2 regions of the Micromonospora sp. GCM10011542 genome follow, and region 1 is predicted to be linked to the other one. Evidence: riboswitches for the same ligand, from Rfam matches in the RefSeq annotation. Region 1 holds a riboswitch; the other holds the start of a gene.

The links. Region 1 has a riboswitch for cyclic di-AMP ahead of ACFOW4_RS01000 (C39 family peptidase). Riboswitches for the same ligand answer to the same signal wherever they lie in the genome.
Region 2: another riboswitch for cyclic di-AMP. It lies ahead of ACFOW4_RS26950 (transglycosylase family protein); the one in region 1 lies ahead of ACFOW4_RS01000 (C39 family peptidase).

What each region holds. Positions count from the first base shown of each region.
Region 1 is NZ_JBHSBO010000003.1:89,286-96,238, forward strand. Features, by position in the region: gene ACFOW4_RS00985 (acyltransferase family protein) at 1-942, shown strand, start outside; gene ACFOW4_RS00990 (hypothetical protein) at 1,035-1,517, shown strand; gene ACFOW4_RS00995 (hypothetical protein) at 1,658-2,422, shown strand; cyclic di-AMP (ydaO/yuaA leader) riboswitch at 2,791-2,930, shown strand; gene ACFOW4_RS01000 (C39 family peptidase) at 3,177-4,016, shown strand; gene ACFOW4_RS01005 (alpha/beta fold hydrolase) at 4,219-4,953, shown strand; gene ACFOW4_RS01010 (CDP-glycerol glycerophosphotransferase family protein) at 4,955-6,646, opposite strand; gene ACFOW4_RS01015 (SDR family NAD(P)-dependent oxidoreductase) at 6,690-6,953, opposite strand, start outside.
Region 2 is NZ_JBHSBO010000062.1:46,669-53,621, forward strand. Features, by position in the region: gene ACFOW4_RS26935 (M28 family peptidase) at 1-1,358, shown strand, start outside; gene ACFOW4_RS26940 (SDR family oxidoreductase) at 1,442-2,140, opposite strand; gene htpG (molecular chaperone HtpG) at 2,301-4,217, shown strand; cyclic di-AMP (ydaO/yuaA leader) riboswitch at 4,539-4,710, shown strand; gene ACFOW4_RS26950 (transglycosylase family protein) at 4,710-5,381, shown strand; gene ACFOW4_RS26955 (hypothetical protein) at 5,477-5,839, opposite strand; gene dinB (DNA polymerase IV) at 5,967-6,953, opposite strand, start outside.

The DNA of each region.
Region 1 (6,953 bases):
CTGCTGGTCGCCCTCTGGTTCGCCGACCCGATCTCCCCGGCCGTCGCGGTGGAGAACCTGCTGCTGTTGCAGGCGTGGGACGCGCGGTCCGGCTGGTTCTACAGCGTCAACACGGTGAGCTGGTCGCTGTCCTGCGAGTTCTTCTTCTACCTCTGCCTGCCGCTGGCGCTGCCGCTGTTGCGCCGGGCCCGGCCCTGGGCGCTGTGGGCGGTGGTGGTCGCGGTGCCGCTGCTGATCCTCGCGCTCTGGCCGGCCCAGACGCTGGTGCCGGAGGTCAACCGGTGGTGGTTCGCCCAGATCTTCCCGCCGGTGCGGTCGCTGGAGTTCTGGATGGGCGCGGCGGCGGCTGAGCTGATGCGTCGGGGCTGGTGGCGGGGCCCTCGGCTGAGTGTCGCCAGTGTGCTCTTCGTGGTCGTCTGGGTGGCCGCCGCGCAGTGGGTCCGCGCGGAGCTGTGGGCGGCCCTGCTCGCGGCGGCGTACCTGCTGGTCATCACCGCCGCGGCCGACGCGGACGTCCGTGGCGGGTCCTCACCGTGGCGGTCCCGCCCGCTGATCTGGTTGGGTGAGGTGTCGTTCGCCTTCTACCTGGTGCACGTCCTGGTGATGACGGCCGTTCTGCGTTGGTCCGGGAATCTGGGCGTCGGCTTCACCGGCTGGCGTGGTCCGGCGGTGGTGCTCGGCTTCCTGCTGCTGACCCTGGTGCTGGCCGGGCTGCTGCACCGCTACGTGGAGACGCCGTTGATGCGCCGGCTCGCACCTCGCCGCGGCGGGGCGCCGCCGGGCGGCGGCATCCCGCGACCGCGGACCGGCGACGACGCCGCGGTCACTGACGCCGCGGTCACTGACGCCGTGGTCACTGACGCCGCCGTGATCGATGAGGCCGCCACGGTCGACGACGATGCGGTCGACGACGGGCGACGGGTACGCGTCGACTCGCGCTGATCGCGTCCATGCTGGACCGGAGCCCCGGCGCGGCGACAGCCGACACGCCCGGCGTCGATGCGTGCGGCCGGCGCCGGCGGTAGCGTGGGGCCGTGCCTCCCGTCGCGCTCACCTGTCCGTTGTGGTGGGTGGCGCGCTGGGCGACGCGGCTGCTGACCAGCCTGGCCGTGCTCGCCGCCCTGGCCCTCGGCGCCGGTGCGTCAGCCGCTGCGCCGGCCCAGGCCGGCCCGCCGCACATCTCGGCCGGGGCGACGGGCCCGCCGTCCTCCGGGTGGGTCGTCCCGTGCGGCGCCGCCGACCAGGCGGCCATGATCGCCGTCGGCCAGTCCACCCCGATCGCCGTGAGCCACGCCACCCCGGTCGCGGTCGACCACGCCACCCCGGTCGCCGTGAGCCAGGCGACCCCGGTCGCTGTGAGCCACGCCGGCTCGCCGACGTCACCCGACGCGCACGCGGCGGCGCCCGCCGTCGAGGCCGCCGGGCTGGCCGAGGGTGCCGCCGGCATCGCGGCACGGTGGTTGCCGCGTACCGCCGATCCGGCCACCCGGGCCTCCCGGGCCCCGCCGGCGCGCTGAGTCATCGGGGGCCCGCCCCGCCACCGCGCCTGTCGATCACCCATCTCCGCACCCCGCCCCGCCGAGCCGTGGCCCGCGCCGCGGCGGTCCCGGCGGCCGTGCGGCTTCCACCGCAGCGCTCTTCCCCCGAGGTGCCGACCATGGAGACCGTCCTCTACCAGTTTCTGACCGAGGTTCCGCAGGCCGCCGCCATCTGGTCGGCCCTGTTCCTCCTGGCCCTGACCGTGCTCACCGTGCTGGTCGCTCGCCCCGAGCGGGACCGGCCGGCCGTCGACCCGGCCCCGACGCCCACCGCCCGGGAGCTCGCCGCCGTCGAGGCGGCCGACCTGCGCCGGTACGCCGAGGAGGTGGCCGTCGCCGCGGCCGGCGCGGCGCAGACCGCCCGACGACGTCGCGCCGACTGGCTGGCCGCTCAGGAGGCGACCGAGCGGGCCTGGGTGGGGTACGACGAGGCGGAACGCGCCGCCCGCCGGTTCGCTGGCGCGGGTGCGCTCCCCAGCCCCCGCACGCCCCGCACCCCGACGGAGTACGCCGCCCGGGAGCGGTACCTGCACCGCGCGGCGATGGCGGCGCACTGGCGGGGTGACCTCTCGATGCGTCAGCTCACTGACGTGTTCGCGCACCGCAACGGGTGGGATCCCCGGCGGCACCCGGTCGAGCAGGAGGCGCTGCTGAGTCGCGCGATCCGGGACGGCAAGCTGCTCGCGCATCGCGCCGCGGCCGAGCGTGAGCAGGCCGCGTGGCGGAGTGCCGAGGTGGCCGCCGAGGCGGCTCGCGCGCTCGCGGAGGAGGCGTACGCGGCGGCGGCCCGGCTGCGACCGGTCCGGGTGCCGATCCGGCCGGCCACCACCACGGCGGCCCGCCCGGCGACCGCGGCCCGCTGGCGTCCGGCCCGGGTGGGCTGACTGTCATCGCCTGATGTTGAGGGGGCAGGCGCCGGGGTCGCCCGGCCGAAGATCGGTCCCGACCTGCGGTACGCAGACCGAAATCGTCCCAACCATGCCGTGAGCCGGGTCACACGACACCGAAACGGGCACCTGGCACGGCCGGGCGTAATCCTCACGCGAATGCGGCGTCATTGCCGGCCGGCTGTCCGGTTGTCGACCCCGGGTGCCGCCGTAACCGCTTGTCCCATCGAGTCACGTCAGCGGCGAAACGCGTAAAAATTGCCGCGCCAATTCAGGTTTACGCAGGTGAGCCTGGCTTGGCAGCGCGGGAGAGGACCAGTAGTGTTCGCTCGTCCGATGCGGTTACCGATCGCAAGAGGCGACGCCGCGTCGACCCGCTTAATCGTGATCTACGAGCCGGGGACCCAGGTACGTCCGGGGTGAATCCGCGAGCCACGGCCCGCGGTAGGGCGATCTTCCCGCCCGAATCCGTCAGCTAACCCGGTAGGCGGTTCCGGAAGGAGTTCCATTCCGTGCAGCACCATTCCACCCCCCGGTTGTTCCCCCGCCTCCACGGCGTCGCGGTACCCCCGCTCATTCGTCCGGTGACGGTGAGCTGACCCCCCGGGTCACCGCCCTTCCAGCCCGGCCCGGCCGGGCGTGCACCTGAGCTGCCACCACCCGCGCGGACCACGGTCCGCGCGCTGCCGCCTACCCGGATCCCGACCCGGCCCTGGTGCGCCGCTCTCGCCCCGAACCCGTGGAGGACCCCGTGAAGCACACTCTCAAGCGTCAGCTGCGTCGTCTCGCCAGCGAGCGCCCGTACCAGATCGTCGCCGCGTCCGCCGCGGCCCTGGCTCTCGCGTCCACCACCGGCGCCCTGCTCGCCAACGCCGACGACGCGCCCATCGGCCGTCAGACCGCGACCACCGTCGCCGCCGAACTTCGCAGCGACGCCGCCGCGATGGGCGGGGCGGGTGCCGCCGCGTCCGCGTCGACCAGCGGCTCGCCCGCCACCGCCGTGCCGGCCCCGACCAGCGCCTCCCGGGCCGCCAAGACCAGCGGTGACCCGGACCTGACCCGTAAGCCCGCGCCGCCGAAGCCGCCGGCGTCCAAGCTGCTGAAGTACGACTACCAGGCGCAGAACACCTTCTACAACTGCGGTCCGGCGGCCACCCGCAACGCGCTCAGCGCTGCCGGCATCGATCGCACGCAGGAGGAGCTGGGCGCCAAGCTGGGCACCACCGAGATGGGCACCAACTCGGCCGAGGACACCACCCGGGTGCTCAACGCCGAGGTCAAGGGCTCGCCGTACCGGACCCGGATGTTCCCGAACGCGCCCAGCCCGGCGCAGATGGACCGGCTCCAGGCTGACGTCGTGCGGGCGATCACCGACGGTCGCGGCGTGGTGGCGAATATCGTCGGGGACGCCACCGACACCGACGGCAACTGGCACTCCTACGGCGGCGGGCACTACATCGCCGTGGTGGGCTACAAGGACGAGGGCCGGACCGTGCGGATCGCCGACTCGGCCAACCCGGCCGACCCGTCCTACTGGATCAGCACCATCGACCTGGCCAACTGGATGACCACCCGGGGCTACTCCGCCTGAGTCACGCACGAGGCCCAACGGGCGCCGACCCCCTGCGCGGGGTCGGCGCCCGTTGCCGTCGCGGGCGGTCCGGAGCGCGACGAACCCGTACGCCGGGTGATTGGTGACGAATCCTCCACGATGGACCGACGGTGCGTAGATCCGAGTCTGGCCGGGCGATCGCCGGTGGTCGGGGTGGTGCGCGTCATGACAGACTGCGGCCGTGGCGGAGAAATTGCGCGGCGAGCCGGTCCTGTTGCTGCTGCACGGCATGGGGGCGACCGGGGACGTCTGGTCGCCCTGGGCGCCACTGCTCGAAGAGCGGTGGAGCGGGCGGTGGCTGGCACCGGACCTGGCCGGTCACGGCCGGTCGCCGTCGCTGCCGGAGTACTCGTTCGCCGGGATCGCCGACCGGGTCGCGCACGGCCTCGCCGTCGCCGACCGGGTGGTCGTACTCGGGCACTCCCTGGGCGGTGTGGTCGGTCTGGCACTCGCCGCCCGCCACGCGGGGGTGGCCGTCGACGCCGTGGTCGGGCTGGGCATCAAGGCGGTCTGGACGCCGGCCGAACTTGCCCGCGCCGGCGAGCTCGCCGCCCGCCCGGTGAGCTGGTTCGCCAGCCGCGATGAGGCGGCCCGCCGCTACCTGCGGGTGTCCGGGCTGGAGGGGCTGTTCCCGCCGGACCACCCGGCGGTGGACGCCGGGCTGCGGCAGGTTGACGGCCGATGGCGGCTGGCGATGGACCCCGCCGCGTTCGCCGTGGGTGCGCCCGACCTGGCCGCGCTGCTGGCGGCGACCGACGCGCCCGTACTGCTGGCCCGGGGCGAGCACGACCCGATGGTCACCGACGCCCAGCTCAGAGCCTTCGGCGTACCGGTCGTCACCCTGCCCGGGCTCGGCCACAACGCGCACCTGCAGGACCCGGCGGCCGTGCTGGCGCTGCTGGAGACGTACCGCTGAGCTAGGCGGTGGGGGAGAGCGACGGTGCCTGTCGCTCGGTCGCCTGATCCGGCGTCGCCGCCAGCTCCCGCCGGGCGGCGGCCAGGAACCCCTCGGCGTACGACTCGGCGGGGAAGTCGCCCAGGTAGCGGCGGCGGGTGAGCCAGCGGGCCTCGGCCAGCGGATCGGTGTCCAGCAGGGCGGTCAGCACCTCGTCGACGTTGGACATGTCCCGGCGCAGCACGTAGCCCGACCCGGCCAGCGGGAAGTGCTCGGTGAACCGGTCGCCCTCGTCGCCCATGTCGGTGACCGCGTACGGCTTGCCCGAGTAGAGGTAGTCGGAGATCACCCCGGACACGTCCGAGACCAGCGCGTCGGACCGGTTCACGCACTCGGCCAGGCTCAGCTCCCGGGCTGCGGCACCCACCACGTGCTGCCGCCCGGTGCTGGCCCGGTCGGCGACCAGCAGCTCGGTCAGCCGACCGAGCTGGCGGGCCGAGGCCGGGTTCTGCGCGGTGTACGGGTGGGCGCGCAGGATCACCGTCGCGCCGCGCTCCAGCAGCCGCCGCAGCAGCTTCTCGGCCACCGGCAGCGAGCAGTAGTCGGCGTCGGCGTGGTGCCCGGTCCAGGTCGGGGTGTAGAGCACCGTCGGCTGGGCCAGGCCGCGCACCGGCTCCTGGCGCACCTCGATCGACTCCACCTGCGGGCGGCCCACCACCACGAACTTCTCGGCCGGGATGTCCACCCCGGCTCGGGCGTACCGGTCGATCGCCGCCGGGCCGGCCACGAAGATCCGGTCGAAGATCGCCGACACCGGGTTGGCGCTCGGCGCCTTGTCGCTGTCACCGTGGTGCAGCTGGACGTGGGTGAGCTGGGTGAACCGGATGCAGTGGCTGTTCTTCGCGCCGTGGTTGACGTAGAACGCCGCCCGCAGGCTCGGCACGAAGACCTCGTCCATCGCCCGCAGGGTGGGGCAGTAGACCACCGGGGCCGTGGTGGCGGCGGCGATCGGGGCCAGGAACTCCGGCTCGCGCAGCAGGACCACGAACGGCCGGCCGATCCGCTCCAGGTACGGCAGCCACATGGTGACCTGGTACTCGGAGCCGGGCGGGGCGGAGAAGTAGAGCACGAACTCCGGCTGGTGCTGGCGCAGCGCCCGGGCCACCGGTCCGCCGCCGGCGGCCGGCCGGAACCGCCGCCGGGCCAGGTCGACCGCCACGGCCCCCGCGCCAGCGGCGACCAGCAGGCTGGCGACCAGGGCGACGGCGGCCGGCAGGACCAGCGCCGCTGCCCCGGCGACCACGGCGAGCAGCCCCATCAGGGCGGTGCCGAGCTGCTCGGCGACCAGCGGCGTCCAGGCCCGCACGGGCAGGTTGGCCACCCGGATCTCCAGGTTGCCGGCGTCGCGCAGCGGCCCGACCAGCAGGACCAGGCCCAGCAGCACCAGCGCGGTGGCGACCAGCACAGGGTCGAACCCGGCGTCGAGCCGGCGGGCGTAGCCGACGAGGATCCCGGCGGCGATCAGCGTCGTCTCCGCGACGGTGTCGGCGCCGGGCCGCACGCGCCGTTCCCAGCCGGCCGCCGCGAGGGCGGCCACCGCCAGCAGCAGCCCCCACAGGGTCGCACCGGTCAACGCGACCACGAGGAACGCGAGGACCGCCAGACCGGTACTCAGGCACCGTGCGATCAGCTTCCTGATCAGTGCACCACGCATGTTGCTCCGTTCCCCGCCGTTGTGGCCGACTGATGTCCGACGGTCAGCCGGCGGCCGTGCTGGTCGCCGCGTCCGTCTGTTCCGGCGTCCGCGGGGTCGGCACCCCACCCGGCGCCCGGCGTACGTCGATGACCTGACCGGTGAGGTCGGAGATCAGCACGTCCACCGAAGCCTGGGCGACGGTCTCCGCCGCGAGGAGGGTGTGCTCCGGCTCGTCGCCGAAGGCCCGCGTCCGCATCGGCGTCGCGGTGCGCTCCGGATTGACGCAGTTGACCCGTACGCCGAACTCGGCCCACTCGTCGGCGAG
Region 2 (6,953 bases), on a different contig from region 1:
ACCTGGACAGCGTCTCGGCCGGTCCGGGCATCAACGACAACGGCTCCGGCTCGGCCACCCTGCTGGAGAACGCGCTGGTCCTGGCCGCGCAGAACCCCACCATGACCAAGCGGGTCCGGTTCGCCTGGTGGACCGACGAGGAGCAGGGGCTCAACGGCTCCGAGTTCTACGTCAACTCGCTCAGCGCCACCCAGCGCGGCTACATCAAGGGCTACTACAACTTCGACATGGTCGGCTCGACCAACGGCGGCTACTTCATCAACCGGGTCACCTCCACCACGGCGGCGCCGCTGAAGGCGTACTGGGACTCGCTGGGCCTGCAACCGGAGGAGAACGTCGAGGGCCAGGGCCGCTCCGACGACTACTCGTTCCAGCAGGGCGGCATCCCCACCTCCGGCTACGCCGCCGGGGCCAGCGCCCGCAAGACCAGCGCGCAGGCGGCCAAGTGGGGCGGCACGGCGAACTCCGCCTACGACCCCTGCTACCACCGTTCGTGCGACACCACGGCCAACGTCAGCGCGACGGTGCTGAACCGGTCCGCCGACGGCGTCGCGTACGCGCTGTGGCAGCTCGCCGTGGGCGGCGGTACGCCGACCAACGACTTCTCCGTCGCGGTGAGCCCCACCTCGCGCAGCGTCGCGCGCGGCGCCAGCACGACCGCCACGGTCAGCACGGCGACCACCGCCGGCTCCGCTCAGTCGGTCGCGCTCTCCGCCTCGGGCGCGCCCAGCGGCGTGAGCGTGTCGTTCAGCCCTTCGTCGGTGACCTCCGGCGGTTCGGCCACGATGACCGTGAGCGCGTCGTCGACCGCGGCCACCGGCACCTTCACCATCACGGTCACCGGCACCGGCTCGGTCACCCGTAGCGCCACCTTCACGCTCACCGTGACCGGCACCGGAGGCTGCGCCGGCGGCCAGGTGATCGGCAACGGCGGCTTCGAGAGTGGCAGCGCCCCGTGGACCGCCAGCTCCGGAGTGATCACCAACTCCAGCAGCCAGCCGGCCCGGACCGGGTCGTACAAGGCGTGGCTGGACGGGTACGGCAGCACCCACACCGACACGCTGTCCCAGTCGGTGACCGTGCCGGCCGGCTGCGCCAGCTACACGCTGTCGTTCTGGCTGCACATCGACACCGCCGAGACCACCGGCTCGACGGCGTACGACAAGCTCACCGTGCAGGTGGGCAGCACCACCCTGGCGACGTACTCGAACCTCAACGCCGCCGCCGGCTACGTCCAGCGCACGTTCAACGTGGCCGGCTACGCCGGCCAGACGGTGGTCCTGAAGTTCACCGGCACCGAGGACTCCTCGTTGCAGACCAGCTTCGTCGTGGACGACGTGACGCTGCAGGCCAGCTGATCCGGGCGGTCGGGCGGGGTGGGCGCGGACGCCCACCCCGTCCGACCAGGACCGTCAGCGGTGGAGATCCCTCAAGCCCGGGGTCAGGGAAGCTGCGGGTAGAGCGCCGCCACCCCGCCGGCCAGCCCGGCCTGGACCTGCCGGCTGACGTCGTCGGCGAGGATCTCGTACGCGTCGGCCTCGATGCCGTCCACGGCGATCCGGGCGATCTGCGCCGGGTCGGACTTCGGGGCGGTGACCCCGGCGGTCATGTCGGTGTCCATGTAGCCGACGTGCAGGCCGGCGACCCGGACGCCGCGTTCGGCGAGCTGGACGCGCAGCGCGTTGGTCAGCGCCCACTCGGCCGACTTGGCGGCGCTGTACGCGCCGACCGCCGGGAAGCTCACCCAGGACAGCGCGGAGAGCACGTTGAGCATCGCGCCGCCGCCGTTGCCGGCGATGATCGGGGCGAATGCCCGGGCCATCGACAGGGTGCCCAGGTAGTGGGTCTCCATCTCCAGCCGAACCAGCTCCAGGTCACCCTCCAGCAGGTCGGTTCCGGTCTCGGTGCCGGCGTTGTTGATTAGTAGCGTCACGTCCCCGGCGAGCGCGGCGGCGGCGGCCACCGAGGCGGGGTCGGTGATGTCCAGTCGCACCGGCGTCACGCCGGGCAGGTCCACGCTGTCCGGGTTCCGGGCGCCGGCGTAGACGGTCGCGCCGCGGGCGAGGAGTTCGGCGGCCAGGTGCCGGCCGAAGCCACGGTTGGCGCCGGTGACGAGGGCGGTGGTTCCAGCGATCTTCATGACCGGAACCGTATCCGTCTGACTTCTGTTTAGCAAAGTCAGCCAGATCACCCGTCGTGCGACCCGGATCGGGAATACGACCCGGACGCGGACGCGACCCACCCCGTGACGGCTCGTATCCTTTCCGCGAACATCCGCATGAGCCGAGAAGGGAGACGGTGTGAGCAACCGGACCGAGACGTTGGAGTTCCAGGCCGAGGCGCGTCAGCTCCTCCAGCTGGTGGTCCACTCGATCTACTCGAACAAGGACGTCTTCCTGCGGGAACTCATCTCGAACGCGTCCGACGCGCTGGACAAGCTGCGGCTGGCGACGATGGTCGACAAGGACCTCGCCGCCGACACCGACGACCTGCACGTCGCCATCGAGGTGGACCGGGACGCCCGCACGCTGACCGTGCGGGACAACGGCATCGGGATGACCCGCGACGAGGTGGTCGGGCTGATCGGCACCATCGCCAAGTCCGGCACCGCCGAGCTGCTGCGCCAGCTGCGCGAGTCCGCCGACGCCCGTGCCTCGCAGGAGCTGATCGGCCAGTTCGGGGTCGGTTTCTACGCCGCGTTCATGGTCGCCGACCGGGTCACCCTGCTGACCCGCAAGGCCGGCGAGAGCGGCGGTACCCGCTGGGAGTCCACCGGCGAGGGCACGTACTCCATCGAGGCGGTCGACACCGCGCCGCAGGGCACGGCCGTCACCCTGCACCTCAAGCCGGCCGACGCCGAGGACAACCTGCACGACTACACCGCCGAGTGGACGATCCGGGAGATCGTCAAGCGGTACTCCGACTTCATCGCCTGGCCGATCCGGATGCGCGTCGAGCGCCCCGGCGCCGACGGCGCGGACGCCACCAGCGAGGTGCAGACGCTCAACTCGATGAAGGCGCTCTGGGCGCGGCCCCGCGACGAGGTCGACCAGGCCGAGTACCACGAGTTCTACAAGCACGTCAGCCACGACTGGGCCGACCCGCTGGAGATCGTGCACATGAAGGGGGAGGGGACCTTCGAGTACGAGGCGCTGCTGTTCCTCCCCAACCACGCCCCGCTCGACCTGTTCTCCCCGCAGGGCCGCCGCGGCGTGCAGCTCTACGTCAAGCGGGTGTTCATCATGGACGACTGCGAGGCGTTGGTCCCCAACTACCTGCGCTTCGTCAAGGGCGTGGTGGACGCGCACGACCTGTCGCTGAACATCTCTCGGGAGATCCTCCAGCAGGACCGGCAGATCCAGATCGTCCGCCGTCGCCTGGTGAAGAAGGTCCTCACCACCGTCAAGGACCTGAAGGCCAACCACCCCGAGCGCTACCGCACCTTCTGGACCGAGTTCGGCGCGGTGGTCAAGGAAGGGCTGATCGACGACACCGACAACCGGGAAACCCTGCTGGAGATCCTGTCGGTCGCCTCCACCCACGACCTGGCCGAGCCCACCGATCTGGCCGGCTACGTCGCGCGGATGAAGGACGGCCAGAGCGACATCTGGTACGCCACCGGCGAGTCCCGCACCACCATCGAGAACTCCCCGCACCTGGAGGCGTTCCGCGCCAAGGGCCACGAGGTGCTGCTGCTCACCGACCCGGTCGACGAGGTGTGGGTCGAGCGCGTCGGCGCGTACGAGGGCCGACCGCTGCGCTCCATCGCCAAGGGTGAGGTCGACCTGGACACCGCGGAGGAGAAGCAGGAGGCCGAGGCCGAGCGGGAACGGCAGCGTCAGGACTTCGCCGAGCTGCTCGGCTGGCTCGGCACCGCCCTGGCCGACCGGGTCCGGGAGGTCCGTCTCTCGTCCCGGCTGACCACCTCGCCGGCCTGCGTCGTCGGCGACGCGCAGGACCTCACCCCGACCCTGGAGAAGATGTACCGGGCGATGGGCCACGAGATCCCGCAGGTGAAGCGCATCCTGGAGGTCAACCCCGGACACCCGCTGATCGCCGGCCTGCGCAAGGCTCACGAGCAGGGCGGTGACACCGGCTCGCTGACCGAGACCGCCGAGCTGCTCTACGGGCTGGCGGTGCTCGCCGAGGGCGGCGAGCTGACCGACCCGGCCCGGTTCACCCGGGCGCTCGCCGACCGGCTGGCCCGCACCCTCTGATCCAGACGTATCGGCCGGCGGGGGAGCGCCTCCCGCCGGCCGATGCCAACTCGGCCGGAGCCCTCGACGGCGGGCCAGGTGGCGCACTCCGGCGACGTTCTCGTGCCCGGGTCGGGTGAACCGGAACGCCTCCGCGACGACGGACGGGTGGGCCGCAGCGGGCCTGATCAGAATCGGTCCATCGTGGTCACTGCACAGTCCCGCGCGGTCCGCAACCGCTACGCCGGGCTCCGCGCGGGGGCTGGTGAAGAAGTTCACAGGCAGTGGGCGACCGTCACCGACGGTGCCTAACGTCGGTCGGGTCCGCCAACGTGGACACCGCGACCGGTAACGCCAAATCCTGCCGCCGGCCGTCGGAACCCAGTCAACCGGGCAGGAGCGGGGGACCCAAGTTCCTCGGTGCACGTCACCTCGGGGTGAAGCCGCCATCGCGCGGCCGGGCTCCTCGGCCCGAACCCGACAGCTGACCTCGCCGGCGTGGAGGAAGCTCAGATGGCAACTGAATACGTTCCCCGTCACCGACGGGTCACCACCCGCCGCGTCGCCGTCGGTGCCCTGGCCGTCGGCGCGGTCACCGGCGCCGTCGCCCTGTTCGGCCCGGCCGCCCCGGCCCAGGCGGGCGTCAACTGGGACGCGATCGCCCAGTGCGAGTCCAGCGGCAACTGGCACATCAACACCGGCAACGGCTACTACGGCGGTCTGCAGTTCTCGCAGAGCACCTGGGCCGGCTACGGCGGCAAGAAGTACGCCGCCCGGGCCGACCTGGCCACCCGTGGCGAGCAGATCGCGATCGCCGAGAAGGTGCTCGACGGGCAGGGCATCGGTGCCTGGCCGACCTGCGGCAAGAAGGGCGGGTCGACGTCCGGCTCGTCCGGTAGGTCGTCGACCAGCTCCGGCTCGTCGTCGAAGTCCACGTCGAAGTCCGGCTCGACCTCGAAGCCGAAGGAGCGGTCCTCGCGCGACGACCAGCCGGCGACCCGCAGTCACCGGCGCACCGCGCCGGCCGGCGGCTCGACGTACCTGGTCAAGCCGGGCGACACCCTGTCGCAGATTGCTCAGGCGCAGCGGGTGGCCGGCGGCTGGCAGGCGCTGTACGAGCAGAACAAGAAGCTGATCGGCGCCGACCCGGGCCTGATCTTCCCGGGTCAGCGGCTCAGCCTCTGACGCACGGCACACGGACGCCCGACCGGATACCGGTCGGGCGTTTCGTGTGTGCGACGACGTCGGACGCGCCCGTGTGGTGGGCGCGGTCTGCGGCGTCAGGCCGCCGAGGCGGTCGCCCCGGACCCGCGACGCGACGACGCGGAGCCGGCCGCCCGGTTGCGTCGTGCCGCCGGCACCGACTCCGCCGACCAGCCGGAGCCGGTGGCGGCGCCCTCGCCCCCGTCGGCCGTCGCGGGTGTCTCGGTCGAGCCGCGTGCCAACCGGAGCGACTGTTCGGCGCTGCTGCGGGCGGCGCACGGCCAGGGTTGGCCGGCGCACAGCAGGTTGCGGCAGGCGCCGTTCTCGTCCGGCTCGTGGGCGCTCAGCACGTCCACGGCCAGCTGCCAGAGCAGCGGGTCCGTCACGTCCGCGGGACGCTCGGTGCGGCGGCTCGGTCGATTGCTGCTGTCCTCGGACATGGTGGTCCCCCCTGTCAGGCTGATTCCCTGCACAGTCACCCAACATGCCCGGGGCTAAACCCGCCACCTGCTGTGATGTGCCTTTCAGCTCAGGTCGCCGCCGGTGTGCCGGGGCCGTGGATGTGCGTCAGTCCGGCAGCAGCGGCATCTCGACGCCCGGGTCCCGGCCGAGCAGTACCGCGCGCGTGAGCGCGGCCGAGCCGAACCGGTCCCGGACGGCGTCGACCGCCGCGTCCAGCTCGGCGCCCGGATCGCGGTCGAAGGGCAGCTCCGGCTGGACCGGGTTGTCGTCGAGGTTGGCGACCGAGACGCCGATCAGCGTGACGCCCCGCCGGTCGATGTCAGGCAGCGCGGCCCCCAGCAGCGCCCGTGCGGCGGCCAGCAGCGGCACGGTGTCCGCGGTGGCCTTGACGAGGGTGTGCGAGCGGGTGGCCCGGGCGTAGTCGCCGAACCGTAGCCGCAGCGTCACCGTGCGCCCGGACCGGCCGGCGGCTCGCATCCGGCGGGTGACCCGGTCGACGAGGCCGGCCAGGGTGGCGTCCAGGTCGGCCGACGTGTGCGGGGCACGGCCCAGCGCGTGCTGTGCGCCCATCGACCCGCGCCGCCGGCCCACCTGCACCGACCGCGGGTCGCGGTGGTGCGCCAGCGCGTGCAGGTGCCGGCCGGCACCCCCGCCGAGCAGCGACACCAGAGCCGCCTCGCCCAGCCGCGCCACGTCGCCCACGGTGTGGATCCGCCGCTCGCGCAGCTTGGCGGCGGTGACCGGCCCGACGCCCCACAGCCGCTCGACCGGCAGCGGGTGCAGGAAGTCCCGTTCGCGTTCGGGCGCGACGACCAGCAGCCCGTCGGGCTTGGCCACCCCGCTGGCCACCTTGGCCAGGAACTTCGTCCGCGCCACCCCGACCGTGATGGGCAGGCCGACCTGCTCGCGTACCTCGCGGCGCAGCCGGTCGGCGATCCCGACCGGAGCCCCGACCAGCCGCCGCAGACCGCCCACGTCGAGGAACGCCTCGTCGATGGAGAGCCCCTCGACCAGCGGGGTGGTCCGCCGGAAGATCTCGAACACCGCGCGGCTGGCCGCCGTGTACGCCGACATCCTCGGCGGCACCACGAT